One region of the Streptomyces sp. NPDC101194 genome, then DNA from elsewhere that is predicted to be linked to it. Evidence: riboswitches for the same ligand, from Rfam matches in the RefSeq annotation. Region 1 holds a riboswitch; the other holds the start of a gene.
What was found. Region 1 has a riboswitch for cyclic di-AMP ahead of ACIRP2_RS24340 (transglycosylase family protein). Riboswitches for the same ligand answer to the same signal wherever they lie in the genome.

Region 2: it holds a riboswitch for cyclic di-AMP, as region 1 does, so the genes downstream of both, ACIRP2_RS32965 (peptidoglycan DD-metalloendopeptidase family protein) here and ACIRP2_RS24340 (transglycosylase family protein) in region 1, are expected to answer to the same signal.

Annotation. Positions count from the first base shown of each region.
Region 1 covers NZ_JBIWOS010000006.1:400,175-407,437, forward strand. Annotated here, with positions in the region: gene ACIRP2_RS24310 (glycosyltransferase family 2 protein) at 1-602, shown strand, start outside; gene ACIRP2_RS24315 (GtrA family protein) at 599-1,000, shown strand; gene ACIRP2_RS24320 (SurA N-terminal domain-containing protein) at 1,162-1,818, shown strand; gene ACIRP2_RS24325 (nucleoside triphosphate pyrophosphohydrolase) at 1,855-2,829, shown strand; gene ACIRP2_RS24330 (cytochrome P450) at 2,839-4,260, shown strand; gene ACIRP2_RS24335 (transglycosylase family protein) at 4,366-5,307, shown strand; cyclic di-AMP (ydaO/yuaA leader) riboswitch at 5,608-5,778, shown strand; gene ACIRP2_RS24340 (transglycosylase family protein) at 5,782-6,531, shown strand; gene eno (phosphopyruvate hydratase) at 6,939-7,263, shown strand, end outside.
Region 2 covers NZ_JBIWOS010000011.1:302,890-310,152, forward strand. Annotated here, with positions in the region: gene ACIRP2_RS32950 (STM4012 family radical SAM protein) at 1-201, shown strand, start outside; gene ACIRP2_RS32955 (STM4011 family radical SAM protein) at 210-1,088, shown strand; gene ACIRP2_RS32960 (SGNH/GDSL hydrolase family protein) at 1,349-2,194, opposite strand; gene ACIRP2_RS32965 (peptidoglycan DD-metalloendopeptidase family protein) at 2,456-3,385, opposite strand; cyclic di-AMP (ydaO/yuaA leader) riboswitch at 3,391-3,549, opposite strand; gene ACIRP2_RS32970 (alpha-galactosidase) at 3,840-5,939, opposite strand; gene ACIRP2_RS32975 (tyrosine-protein phosphatase) at 6,165-6,977, shown strand; gene ACIRP2_RS32980 (DUF6126 family protein) at 6,999-7,166, opposite strand; gene ACIRP2_RS32985 (helix-turn-helix domain-containing protein) at 7,200-7,263, opposite strand, start outside.

The sequences.
Region 1 (7,263 bases):
GCAAGGGCGACCGCGTCACCCGCACGGTCAGCGCCCGTGTCTACTACTGGCTGATCAACCGGCTGGTCGACGTGGAACTGGTCGACGGCGTCGGCGACTTCAGACTGTTGTCCCGCCGTACGGTCGACGCCGTACTGGAACTCACCGAGTACAACCGGTTCTCCAAGGGTCTTTTCTCCTGGGTGGGATTCCGCACCACGACCTTCAGTTACGAGAATGCCGTCCGTGAACAGGGCCGTTCCGCCTGGACCTTCGGAAAACTCCTCAATTACGGTCTCGACGGGCTTCTGTCCTTCAACAACAAACCGCTGCGTGCCGCGCTCTACCTGGGCATGCTGCTGCTGTCCGTCGCCCTCGCGTATGCCGTGTGGATCGTCGGCGTCGCGCTGGTGAGAGGGGTCGACACCCCCGGCTACGTCACCCTCCTCGTCGTGGTCACCGCTCTCGCCGGGGTCCAGATGGTGATGGTCGCGGTGGTCGGCGAGTACGTCGGCCGTATCTATTACGAGGTGAAGCGCCGCCCGCACTTCCTGGTGAAGGCCACGAACGTCGCGGCGACGACGAAGCCGACACGGGAACGCCAGGAGTTCGCACGCCGATGACGGTCAAGGCACAGATGGCCCGATTCGCCCTGGTGGGAGTCGTGAACACCGGCACGTACTACGGCTGTTACCTCGTCCTGCTGAACCGGCTGCCGTACATCGCCGCCCATGTGGCCGCGTTCGCGCTGAGCATGACCGGCTCCTTCTTCCTGAACTCGTACTTCACCTACCGGACCCGGCCCACCTGGCGGAAGTTCCTGCTCTTCCCGCTCACCAACGCCGCCAACTTCGTCATCACGACCGGCGGCGTCTATCTGCTGGTCGATCTCGCCGGGTTCAGCAGCCGGTACGCGCCGCTGGTCGCGGCCGCGGCGGCCATCCCGATCACCTTCGTCGTCTCGCGCACGATCATGCTGCGCCCGGAGCGAGAGGTCCCGGCGGCCGAACGCGTCTCCTGAGCGCCGCCCGCGGCCCTCCCGTGGCGCCCCGGAGAGTGCCCACATCCCCAACTCCTTCCGAATCGTTGGTCGAACCAGTGGCCCCAACCACATCCACTGCCTAACATCGATCAACGCAAGGTCTTGTGCACTGATGCACAAAGTCTCCCCGGGAGGTTCCTTTGCACCGCCGCCGTCGCACCGCGCTCGTCGTCTCCGCCGCCCTGCTCGCCGGCGCCCCACTCCTGACCGCCTGCGGCAGCCGGGCCCACCCGGGCGCCGCGGCCCTGGTCGGAGGGGACCGGATCGAGGTGTCCACGCTGCAGGGCCAGGTGGCGGCGGTACGCGAGGCCCAGCGTGATTCGAAGGACGCCTCCCAGCAGATCGACAAGTCCGGGCAGCTCAGCCGGGCCAAACTGCACGGCATGATCTTCGACCGGGTCCTCGACCGGGCCGCGCGGGACGCCGGGGTGACCGTCAGCCGCAACGAGATCCAGCAGATGCGCAGGGCGGCCGCCACCCAGTCCGGGGGAGAGGCACAGCTGCGGACGGCGATGCTCCAGCAGAGCTGGGTCGCCCCCGACCAGATCGACGCCGTCCTGCGCGAGCAGGTCCAGCTGACGAAGCTGGCCCAGGCGCTCGGCGCCGACCTGCAGCAGCCCGAGGGGCAGAAGGCCGTCGGCGACGCGCTCAGCAAGGCGTCGAAGGCGCTGAAGGTCGACGTGAATCCGCGGTACGGCGCCTGGGACGACAAGCAGACCCAGCTCGCCGACTACAAGGCACCCTGGATCACCCAGGTCACCAGGCCGGCCGATGCGGGCACCGGGGCCGGCGCCTGAGGGCGGCGACCGGAGCGACCGGGGTAAATTCGAACGGTGAACGCTGAAGCCCCCGGTCGTATCGTCCTGCTCACCGCCAGCCACCGTGTCGCGCCCGGTCTTCTGTCCTGGCCCGCCTGGCAGACGCTGCGCGCCGCCGACCGGGTGCTCTGCGCCGAGCGGGACAATCCGCAGCTGCCGTATCTGCGCGAGGCGGGCGTCACCGTCGAGCACGCGGCGCCCACCGCGCAGGAGCTCGTCGACGCCTGCGAGGGCGGCCGGAGCGTCGTCGTCCTCACGAGCGGCGAAGGCAGCCCGTCGCTGACCGACGGGCTCGCGCGGCTCGCGGGATCGGGCCGGGTACGGATGCCGGACCTGGAGCTGCTGCCCGGTTCGTACGATCTGCCGGGGGCCAGGTTCCTCGATCTGGTCCAGATCATGGACCGGATCCGGATCGAATGCCCCTGGACCTCGCAGAAGACCCACAAGGGCCTCGCCAAGTACGCCATCGAGGAGGCGTACGAACTCGTCGAGGCGATCGAGGACGGCGACCGCGACGAGCTGCGCGAGGAGCTCGGGGACGTGCTGCTCCAGGTCGTCTTCCACGCCCGGATCGCCGAGGAGGGCCGTCCCGAGGACGGGGCGGAGCCGTTCTCCGTCGACGACGTGGCCGCGACCCTCGTCGAGAAGCTGATCCACCGCCACCCGCACGTCTTCGGCGACGAGACCGCCGAGACCCCCCAGGACGTGCACGCGCACTGGCTGCGCACCAAGGCCGTCGAGAAGCAGCGTGACTCGGTCACCGACGGAGTGCCGCTCGGCCAGCCCGGCCTGGCGCTGGCGGCGAAACTGGCCGGCCGGGTCCGTACCGCGGGGCTCGACGTGGCGCTCCCCGCGGGCGACGGCATCGGGTACGAGCTCCTCGCGCTCGCCGTGCGCGCCGAACAGGACGGCATCGACCCCGAGGCCGCGCTGAGGGCCGCGGGCCGCGCCTACCGGGACGCCATCCGCGCGGCGGAGGGCAACGGATAACGTCGGGGGGTGAACCACAGCCCCGCCGACCGCCCCGCCGATCTGCCCGCCGACGACCCCGCCGGTGATGTCGGCGACCGCCCAGCCGACAGCCCGGCGGACCATTCAGGCTCCCGCCCTGCCGACGGCCCGGCCAAAGACCCCGGCGACCGACCCGCCGCCTGCCCCGTCGGTGCGCCCGAACTCTTCACCTGGGAGTTCGCCACCGATCCGTATCCGGCCTACGCCTGGCTGCGCGAGCACAGCCCGGTGCACCGCACCGCGCTTCCCAGCGGCGTCGAGGCGTGGCTCGTGACCCGGTACGCGGACGCGCGGCAGGCGCTGGCCGACGGCCGCCTCTCCAAGAACCCGGCGCACCACGCCGAGCCGGCGCACGCCAAGGGGAAGACCGGCATCCCGGGCGAGCGCAAGGCGGAGCTGATGACGCATCTGCTGAACATCGACCCGCCCGACCACACCCGGTTGCGTCGTCTCGTCTCCAAGGCGTTCACCCCGCGCCGGGTCGCCGCGTTCGCGCCGCGCGTGCAGGAACTGACGGACCGCCTCATCGACCGCTTCATCACGGAGGGGAAGGCGGACCTCATCCACGACTTCGCGTTCCCGCTCCCCATCTACGCGATCTGCGATCTGCTCGGGGTGCCGCGCGAGGACCAGGACGACTTCCGGGACTGGGCGGGCATGATGATCCGGCACGGCGGCGGACCGCGTGGCGGGGTGGCCAGATCGGTGAAGAAGATGCGCGGCTATCTCGCCGAGCTGATCCACCGCAAGCGGGAGAACCCGGGGGACGATCTGATCTCGGGGCTGATCAGGGCCAGCGACCACGGCGAGCACCTCACCGAGAACGAGGCCGCGGCCATGGCCTTCATCCTCCTCTTCGCCGGCTTCGAGACGACGGTCAATCTCATCGGCAACGGGGTGTACGCCCTGTTGCGCAACCCCGTGCAGCGCGAGCGGCTGCATCTCTCCCTCGACGCGGGGGAGACCGGGCTGCTGGAGACCGGCATCGAGGAACTGCTGCGGTACGACGGCCCTGTGGAGCTGGCGACCTGGCGGTTCGCCACCGAGCCACTGACACTCGGCGGGCAGGACATCGCGGCCGGTGACCCCGTGCTCGTCGTGCTCGCCGCCGCCGACCGCGACCCGGAGCGTTTCGAGAACCCCGACACGCTCGACCTCGCACGGCGTGACAATCAGCACCTCGGATACGGGCACGGCATCCACTACTGCCTGGGTGCGCCACTCGCCCGGCTGGAGGGACAGACCGCGCTCGCCACGCTCCTGAGGCGCCTTCCGGACCTGCGGCTTGCGGTGGAACCTACCGATTTGCGATGGCGTGGCGGGCTCATCATGCGCGGACTGCGCACGTTGCCGGTGGAGTTCGCGCCGGGGGTCCCCACGACGCGAGGTGACGCTCTGTCAACTCTGTGACTTTCACGTGATCCGTGCTGCATCGACTTGTGACACGCGTTCGAGTCCCGCTAGGTTCACCGTTCGACTCACCAGTCACTCGTCAGTCACACGGAAGGCAACCCCATGGGCTCCGCGAACGGCAGACACCGTCGCCCTCGTCAGGCACCCGCCATCGTCGTCGCCGCGGGCGTGACCGGCTCGGCCATCGCCATCCCGCTGCTCGGTGCGGCCGGTGCGCACGCGGCCGATGCCACGACCTGGGACCGGGTGGCCGAGTGCGAGAGCGGCGGCATGTGGAGCGCCGATCTCGGCAATGGCTTCTACGGCGGCCTGCAGTTCTCGCCGGAGACCTGGAAGGCGTACGGCGGCGAGTCGTACGCCCCGCGTGCCGACCTCGCCAGCCGTGCGCAGCAGATAGCCGTGGCCCAGAAGGTCCTGGCCGACAAGGGTCCGCAGGCGTGGCCCAGCTGTGCGGTCATCTCCGGTCTCGCGGCGGACGGGACGCTGCCGGGTGTCGACCCGGGGGTCGCGCCCTCCGGCAAGCCGACGAACGGCACTGAGTCGGCTGACGACGAGTCGGCCACCCCCTCCGAGACCGCCACGCCGTCGGACAGGGCCGACGGCCACTCGGGTGCCCACGGCAAGTCGGCGGCGAAGAAGGGGCACTCCGCGAAGCCTTCGGCCACCGGGTCGGTCGCCCCGTCCTCGGATCCGTCCCCCGAAGCGTCCGATTCTCCCCGTAAGTCCGACTCGTCCAATGGTGTGAGCGGCAAGCATCGCGGCGCCCCGGCGCCCGAGGGGAGCCGGGGCGCGAACGGCGGCGTCGACCGCGAGTCGGGTCGTCATGCCTCCCGCGGTGGCGGCGACGCCCGCCACGCGGGCGCGTCGGCGGCCGACGGCACGTACACCGTCCGCTCCGGCGACAACCTCTGGGCGATTGCTGATGCACAGAAGGTTCCCGGCGGCTGGCCCGCGCTCTATGAGGCCAACAAGGGGACGGTCGGCTCCGACCCGGACCTCATCCTCCCTGGCCAGAGCCTCCGTATCGATGTGAAGGCCGACTGAGAGCGGTCTGAAAATCGGCTAATGGAGCCTCAAAAACCGGGGTAGTTCAGGGACCTATGTCCGCTTATGCGTAAGTGAGACATGGGTCTCTTTACGTCAACTGGCGTGTCGCGTCCGGGTTGCGCTTCCGCATCGCCTCCGACCTGCGAAAACGACGGTTCCTCAGATGCAAGTAAGGGCTGATTGTCCGATGTGTCCATCTTTGAATGTGGGGGTTGCCTGTGTTTACGGTCGGAACCGCTCGCACCGCGGGCCCCGTCGACCGTCACGCCGAATCCTGCCGTCGGTCGAAGGGAACAGACGCGTAAAGCGCCGTAGGCAGGAGCGGGGGACCCAGGTAGGCGCCGGCCTGATCGTCGAAAAGCGGATCAGGGACGGCTTGGGGTGAAGTCGCGCGCTAGGACGTGCGACCGGGCAACTCACTTGGCCCGAACCCGACAGCTCACCTCGTAGGCGTCGGTGAGGAGAAGTTCCATGCTGTTTTCCAGCAAGGGCAAGCACCGCCGCCCGTCCAAGGCCGTCCGTGTCGCCACGCTCGCCGGTGTCGCCGGTACCGCCGTCGCCGTCCCGCTGATGGGTGCGACCGGTGCCTCCGCAGCCTCCGTCGCCACCTGGGACGCCGTCGCGCAGTGCGAGTCCGGTGGCAACTGGTCCATCAACACCGGCAACGGCTACTACGGCGGTCTGCAGTTCTCGCAGTCCAGCTGGGCCGCCGCCGGCGGTACGCAGTACGCCCCCCGCGCCGACCTGGCCACCAAGGCCCAGCAGATCGCCGCCGCCGAGAAGCTCCTCGCCATGCAGGGCCCGAGCGCCTGGGGCTGCGCCGGCGCCGGCAACCTGCGCAACGACGGTGTGGACCCGGGTGTCGACACCGGCTCCTCCTCGAAGACCGCCTCCGGTGCCACGCGGCAGAGCACCCCGGCCGCGCCCGAGCGGCAGTCGCAGCCGAAGAAGGCCGAGCGCGCCGAGGCCCCCGCCACCAACCGCTCGGACCGCTCCGCCGCCCCGCAGGCCGAGTCGAAGAAGACCGTCACCACCCCGACCGGTCAGAAGGTCGCGAAGGGCGACGGCGAGTACAAGGTCGTCTCCGGCGACTCCCTGAGCAGGATCGCCGCCGACCACAAGGTCAAGGGCGGCTGGCAGCACCTGTTCGAGCTGAACAAGGACATCGTCAAGGACGCCGACCTGATCTACCCGGGTCAGCAGCTGCACCTGACGAAGTAGTCCGGGACCTCTCCTCCCTGAGCACCCCGGCCCGGCGCGCGTTCCCCCGTACGCGCCGGGCCGGGGTTTCCGTGTGGCCCCCTGCTTCCGCGGGCGCGTCACCTCTGTATGCGCGGCAGCTCCGTCCCGGCGGGGCGCGTCGTCTCGGTGTCGCGTCATAACGGGAGGGGCGGGCCCGCGCGAGGCAGGTCTCCGGGCAGGCCCCGGGACGTGCATGATCGTTCAACTTTTGTAGTTACCGGCCAGTAAAATTCTGGCTGTTTGCCCTGTAATGCTCGCTCTTGGGTCCTTTTTCGTCCCAGGGGACGGGCGGTCGTCCGACTGAGCGGGCCGGGCCGGTTAGGCTCTTGTCGCAAGGCCAAAGTGACCCTGCACAACCAGTGTCATATCCCAGAAGGAGATGCCTCGTGCCGTCCATCGACGTCGTCGTAGCCCGGGAAATCCTCGACTCCCGGGGGAACCCCACGGTCGAGGTCGAGGTTGGCCTCGACGACGGCAGCACGGGCCGTGCTGCCGTGCCGTCCGGCGCCTCCACCGGTGCGTTCGAGGCCATTGAGCTTCGCGACGGTGACCCCAACCGCTACCAGGGCAAGGGCGTGGAGAAGGCCGTCCTCGCCGTGATCGAGCAGATCGGCCCGGAGCTCGTGGGTTACGACGCGACCGAGCAGCGGCTGATCGACCAGGCGATGTTCGACCTGGACGCCACGGAGAACAAGGGCTCGCTCGGCGCGA
Region 2 (7,263 bases), on a different contig from region 1:
GAGCGGTTCGGCAGCTCCCCGGCCGACGACTTCCGCACCGAACTGGCCCGGTTCGAGGCGCGTGGCTGGCTCGACGCAGCGGCCGGTGCGTCCGGCCTGCTGCGGCTCTCCCCCGAGGGTCTGGCCCACTCCGACGCACTGGGCCCGGAACTCTTCTCCCCCGGCGTGCGGGCCGCGATGGCCGCCTACGAACTGAAGTGAGCGTGCCCATGGACCTGACCATCCTCTATCGCGGCCCGCTCGCGTCCTGCGACTACGACTGCCCGTACTGTCCGTTTGCCAAGCGGCGGGACAGCCGGGAGCAGTTGCGTGCCGACCGCGCCGCGCTGGAGCGGTTCACGGCGTGGGCCGCCGTACAGACCGGCGACCGGCTCTCGGTCCTGTTCACCCCGTGGGGCGAGGGTCTGGTCCGCTCCTGGTACCGCCGTGCGCTGGTGGAGCTGGCGCGACTGCCGCACATCGGCCGGGTCGCGATCCAGACCAACCTCAGCAGCCGTACGGACTGGCTGGCCGAGGCGGGTGACGCCGGTCGCGAGAAGATCGCGCTCTGGTGCACGTACCACCCGGGGCAGACACCGTACGAGCGGTTCCTGGCCAAGTGCCGGGAGCTGACCGCGCTCGGCATCCGCCACAGCGTCGGGGTCGTCGGTCTCGACGACCATCTCGACGAGGCGCGACGGCTGCGGGCCGCGCTGCCGGGCGAGGTCTATCTCTGGGTGAACGCCGCCGAGGGGCACAGCTACACCGACGAGGAGGCGGATCGGTGGACGGCCCTCGACCCGCTCTTCCCGTACAGCAGGCATCCGCACCGCTCGGCCGGGCTGCCCTGCCGGACGGGCGAGTCGGTCGTCTCGGTGGACGGTGACGGCACGGTGCGCCGCTGCCACTTCGTCCCGGCGGAGCTGGGCAACCTCTACGACGGAAGCTATCGCCGCTCGCTCGGCCCGCGGGCCTGTCCACTCGCCGTCTGCGACTGCCACATCGGCTATGTGCATCTGGAGACGCTGCCGCTGTACGACGTCTTCGCGGGCGGAGTGCTGGAGCGGATACCGGCACCCCCGTTGTCGTCCCTCGCCGGACGGTCCTGAACCTCGGGACCGTCCGGCGAACGAGGGCACCGGCGGGTGGCGTGCCGGGCGTCGCGAGCCGGTGGACCCGTCCGGACGCGGCACCAGGACGCGTCTTCGAGCCGGCGACGTTCGGCCGGAGGCCGGGCCGTGCGGCGTCCGGCGCGTGCGACCGCACGGCGGAAGATCGCCCGCGTACCGGACGTACGTGGACGGCTCCGGCAACGCTGCGAGCGTGCGTGTCAGGCGTCGCACGGCAGACAGCAGTTCGAACACACGGTCTAGAGCGGCAGGAGGTCCGGCCGCTTCGCCTCGACGTGGTCGCCGGAGGACTCGCCCCGCAGCCGACGGCCGATCCACGGCACCAGGTACTCGCGTGCCCAATGGATGTCGTCGCGCCGGACTTCGAGCGTGCCTCGCTGTGCCTGCGGGGGCCATTCCTGGTCGGGGTCGGCCGGCACGTCGAGGCCGAGGACCTGGGCGGCCCGCAGCGCGACCCTGGTGTGTCCCTCGGGCGACAGATGGAGCCGGTCGTCGTCCCAGGCGCGCCTGTCCTGGACGGACCGCAGCGACCACAGGTCGAGGACCGGGCAGTCGTAGCGGTCGGCGATGGACCGCACATGGGCGGTGTAGGTGGCGATCTTGCCGCGCAGATGGCGCAGTACGGGAACGCCACGGGTGTCGAAGCCGGTGGTGACCATGACGGTGCCGACCGATCCGGTCAGCTCCGCGACCGCGCGCTCGAAGCGCTCGGCGACGTCGTCGGGGTCGGTGCCGGGCCTGATGATGTCGTTGCCGCCCGCGCAGAAGCTGACCAGGTCGGGTGCGAGCTCCTTGGCGCGCGGCACCTGCTCCTCGACGATCTGGTCGAGCAGTCGTCCGCGTACGGCGAGATTGGCGTACCTGAAGTTCCCGTGCGCGGAGCCCTCGGTGCCCGACCCCGTATCGAGGTCGGGGAGCTGGTCCGCGAGAAGCACCGCGAACCGGTCCGCCCAGCCGACAAAGGTCCCGTCCGGGCCGGGGTCGCCGACCCCCTCGGTGAAGCTGTCGCCGATCGCCGCGTACGACCCGATGACACCATGTCGATTGATGACGCCACGTTGATTTTTTCTCGAATCGTCTGCCACAAACGCTTATCCTGCACCGCTGAATGTGACCTACGCGACCGTAATAAGGGGTTGACGGGTGGTGAGATAGACCACCCGGTCAGATTCGGTAAAGGGGGAATAAGCAGAAGGGGCGGTGCGCCGCCGCGCACCGCCCCTTCCATGGCTCGGGTCATCCCCAGGTCCTGTCGTCCGGATCACGCCGGGCTCGCGTGCCCGACAGGCCGATCCGGCCCGATCCGGACGAAAGACGCCGGTTGTTCAACTGCCCCGTCGTTCGGCTCAGACGTAGATGCCGTGCGAAGCCAGGAAGGCGATCGGGTCGATGTCCGAACCGTACGCCGGGCCCGTGCGGACCTCGAAGTGCAGGTGCGGTCCGGTGGCGTTGCCGGTGGCGCCGGAGAGGCCGATCTGCTGACCGGTGCTCACGGACTGGCCCGCCGAGACGGAGATCGAGGACAGGTGACCGTACTGCGAGTAGTGGCCGTCGGCGTGCTTGATGACGACCTGGTTGCCGTACGCGCCACCCCAGCCGGCGGTGACGACGGTGCCGGAGGTGATGGCCTTCACGCCGGTGCCGGTGAAGACGGGGAAGTCGATCCCGGTGTGGCTGCCGCTGGACCAGTTGGAGCCGGAGGCGCGGTAACCGGTGGTGTGGTTGCCGGGGACCGGGTGGACGTAGCCCGAGCTGCTGCTCTGGGTGGCCGGTGCGGAGGTCTTGGACTCCTTGGCCGGGGTGGACTTGACCGCGGCGGACTTCTCCACGACCGACGAGGGAACCGAGGGGGCCTTCGAGGGGAGGGCCGATCCCGCGCCGGCGCCGGTGGCCGCGGCGTCGGCCGACGCCGTGCCGCCGAGCGTCAGCTTCATGCCCGGGAAGATCAGACCGGGGTCCTTGCCGACGACCTCGCGGTTGTCCTGGTACAGCTTCTGCCAGCCGCCCTCGATCTTGTGCTCGGCGGCGATCTTCGACAGGTAGTCGCCGGAGACGACGGAGTAGGTCGTGGTGGCGGCCTGCTTCTGCGCGACCGGCTGCGCCGGGGCGGCGTGCGCGGCGACGGAGGCGGACTGCGTGGCGGCGGCCGGGGCGGCGTGGGCGCCGGTGGCGCCGAGCAGCGGCAGCGCGATGACGGCGCCACCGGCGCCTGCGGCCGCGACACCACGGGCGATGACGCCGGACTTCGTACGACGATGCTTACCCGATATGGGCATGGGGTGCTTCCTCTCCGGCGCCTACGAGGTGAGCTGTCGGGTTCGGACTGGAGATGCCCGGCCGCGCCGAGCGCGGCTTCACCCCGAGCCGGCCGGATTTCTCCGATCGGCGGCCTACCTGGTTCCCCCGCTCCTGCCACACGATGAGTGGGTGCGAATTCCGGGCGGCGGCAGGATTAGGCGGTCCGACCGGATTGACGGTGACCGTAAGCGAGTCGGGACGGCGAGAACAAGCCACCGGTTCCGCACCGGAATCCGTGCCAGGAATTCGGCACGGAATTCCGGTCACACTCCGTGGACAAGAGATCTTGAATTTCCGCGCCGCGCACGGAATACCCGGCCGCCCCGCCAGTACACACCGTCACGGATATGATCCCGCTCACGAGAGGGCGACCATCTGCCCGACAAACAGTGCGCGTTCGGGTCAAATCCGCACATTATGGACACATCGCATTCAGCGCTCGCGCCGCAGCCTCAGCACTCCCGCGTCGAGATCCCCCTGGAGCCCGGTCTGCAGTCCCTGGTGCAGCAGCACCGAGCCGTGGTGCACCGCCCCGGTGTCCAGGCAGGTGTACGTCGCCGCGGGGTGGAGCCCGCGCAGTCTGAGGGCCGGGGGTCGCTCCCCGTACCTCTGCGCCTCCAGCCACATCAGGACGACGGTCTCCTCCCCGTGGACGTACTGGACCGCGCCGAGTCCTCCCCGCGGGGCACGGAGCCGGTACAGGTCGCCGAGCTGCACCACCGACCGGATCTCCTTGTAGAGGCTCACCCAGCCCCGCGCCTCGGCGAGTTCCGCCTCACTCCATTCGGTGAGGTCCCCTCCGACCCCGAGCACACCGGCCATCGCGCTCACGAAGCGGAAGCGCAGCGAGCTGACCCGGCTGTTGAGCTGGACGTTCGGGCTGTCGGTGACCCAGGCGGCCATCACCCGGGCCGGATGGATCTGACCGAAGCCCTCCTGAATGGCGAGGCGGTCGAGCGGGTCGGTGTTGTCGGAGGTCCACACCTGGTCCGTGCGGGACAGAATCCCCAGATCGATCCGGCCGCCGCCGCCCGAGCAGGACTCGAAGGCGACCGAGGGGTGCGCGGCCCGGAGCCGGTCGATCAGCGCGTACAGGGCCTGCACATGCTCGATCCAGAGCTTCTGCGGATAGCTCTCGCCGGGCCAGCCCGCATCGGTGAAAGAGCGGTTGAAGTCCCATTTCACATAATCGACGGGCGCACTGGAGAGCAGCGTGTGCAATTGCTCGTAGAGATGCTCCCGCACATCGGTGCGGGCCAGATTGAGCACCAGCTGATTACGGAACTCGGTACGCGTCCGGCCGGGGAAATGCTGCACCCAGTCCGGGTGTGCGCGATAGAGATCGCTGTCGGCATTGACCATTTCCGGCTCGACCCAGATGCCGAACTGCATACCGAGACGGTGCACTTCGTCGGCGAGCGGCGTCAGCCCGTCGGGGAAACGGTCCGGATTCGGCGTCCAGTCCCCGAGCCCCGCCCGGTCACTGGTGCGCCGGCCGAACCACGCGTCGTCCACGACGAACAGTTCGACCCCCATCGCGGCGGCCCGCTCGGCGAGGGCGCGCTGCTGCTCCTGCGAGATGTCGAAGCCGGTCGCCTCCCAGGAGTTGTAGAGCACCGGCCGCAGACTCCCGGCGTCCGGGATCACATGGGCCAACTGCCAGGCGTGCCAGGCCCGGCTCGCCCCGCCGAACCCCTGCGCGCTCCACAGCCCGGCGAAGGCGGGTGTGACGTAGGAATCCCCCGGCCCGAGCAGCAGCAGTCCGGAGTCGTCGTAACCCGCGCCGCCGGTGATCTGCACGAGCCCGTCGGGGAGCCGCTGCACGGAGATCCGCCACGACCCGGACCAGCCGAGCGCGCAGCCGTACACCTCCCCGCTCTCCTCGGTCGCCGCACCGTCGGCATCGAGCGCGACCCACGGCAGGTACTGATGGCCCGTATGGCCGCGCCTGCTGGAGATGACGCTTTCGCCATACGTCAACTCCGCCCGCGCGAGCCGGGACTCCGCCGCCCAGCGGCCGTGCAGCCGGCTCAGCCGCCAGCCGTCGCGGGCGGGCAGCACCCAGGCGGCGGCGTCGGCGCGCAGCAGTTCCAGTGGCGGGCCGTCGGGCCCGGCGTGGGCGACGGTGGCCCAGCGCTCGATCACGTCGGAGTCGTTCCGCATCCGGTAGTGCAGCGTGAGGGCGAGCCGGTGCACGGAGTCGGTGAAGCCGATACGGAGTTCGTCCCCGTCCACCACGGCGTCGGAGAAGGCCCACTCCGTGCCACGGACCTCGGGGGTGCGTACCGAGAGGGCCGGGCGGACGAACCGCGGGCCGCCCTCCACGGGGTACTCCTCACGACCGTCGAGCCAGGACTCGAACCCTCTGGCCGGCGGCTCCGGCGCCGCTGCCAGGGCCTCGGCTGCGGCAAGGGAGATCCGCGGCCCCCAGTGGAGATGGAGCAGTTCGTCCCGCTCGGTGATGCGCAGTGCGTAGCTGCTGCTCGACCCGGTGAGCAGCCAGGTCCGGCCCTTGTCGCCAGTCTCGATCATCGCTTCCCCACATTCCAACAGTTCCGCACATCATCGACCAGCGCCGGGCGGGCGGGCAACGGTCTCGCGACGAATTCACCGGACGGATTCGCCATCGGAGCACGGGGGTTCACGAGGTATCGACAAGAATTGGCCGAGATGATTGCGTGAGGAATCCATGTCGTATCGTCACGGAAGTGGCCTTGTCGGCGACTCGCGTCGACGCCAGACACCCCAGGAGTCCCTGTGACGCAGCAGTTGCCGCAGATCCCGTCGACGGAACCCGAACTGGCGGGTGTCCGCAATTTCCGCGACGTGGGCGGACTGCCCACCGCGGACGGCCGGCGGGTGCGGTACGGACGGCTCTTCCGCAGCGGTCACCTCGCGCACGCCACCGCCGAGGACGCCGCGTTTCTCGGCGGTCTCGGTCTGCACACCGTCTTCGACTTCCGCAACGCCGCCGACCACCGGCTCGACGGCCTGGACGTGGAACTGCCGGGCGTACGCAACGTGAGCATCCCGCTCTCCGACCCCGCCGACGGCGCCGAGTTCTGGCGGATGGTCCGCGACGGCGATCTCGATCAACTGCGTTCGCTCCTCGCCGACGGCAAGGGGACGGACCGGATGATCGCCTCGTACCGCTCGATCATCCTGGACCGCACCGCCGAGCACAGCCGGGTGCTGCACGCCCTGGCCGAGGACAGCGTTCCGGCGTTGATGCACTGTGCGGCGGGCAAGGACCGGGCCGGTCTGTCGATCGCGGTGTCGCTGCTGGCGGTCGGTGTCGAGCGCGATGCCATCGAGGCCGACTACCTCAAGTCCAACGACGCCCACCGCCGCTACAAGGTGCGCCGCAGCGACACCTCGGCGAACGGCATGTCGCCCGAGGTGATGGAGCTTCTCAATCCCCTCTTCGGCGCCCACGCCGACTATCTGGACGCGGCCTTCGCGACCATCGAGGAGACCTGGGGCAGCACCGACCGCTATCTCTCCGAGGGGCTGAAGCTCGCCCCCGAGACCCGTGAGCGGCTGCACGCACAGCTCCTCGACGAGGCGTAGCCCGACCACCCCTCGCGGTGGTCAGCCCTTGCCGGCCACCGCGAAGAGCAGGTAGAGGAAGGCCGCGAAGATGTGTCCCGCGATGAGGTAGGCGAACAGCCGGATCACCACACCGCGCGGGAACTTCCGCTCCTGGGCCTCGTAGTTCTTCCTGGACCCGAGCGGGTCGAAGTTCTCTGAATCGGACATGACAGTCCTCTCTGGCGACCGGACGGACCGGTCTCAGCGACGGTGGATACCGCTGCCGAGGCACAGCTCGGCGGCGGGGCTCTGCAGCAGGGTGTGG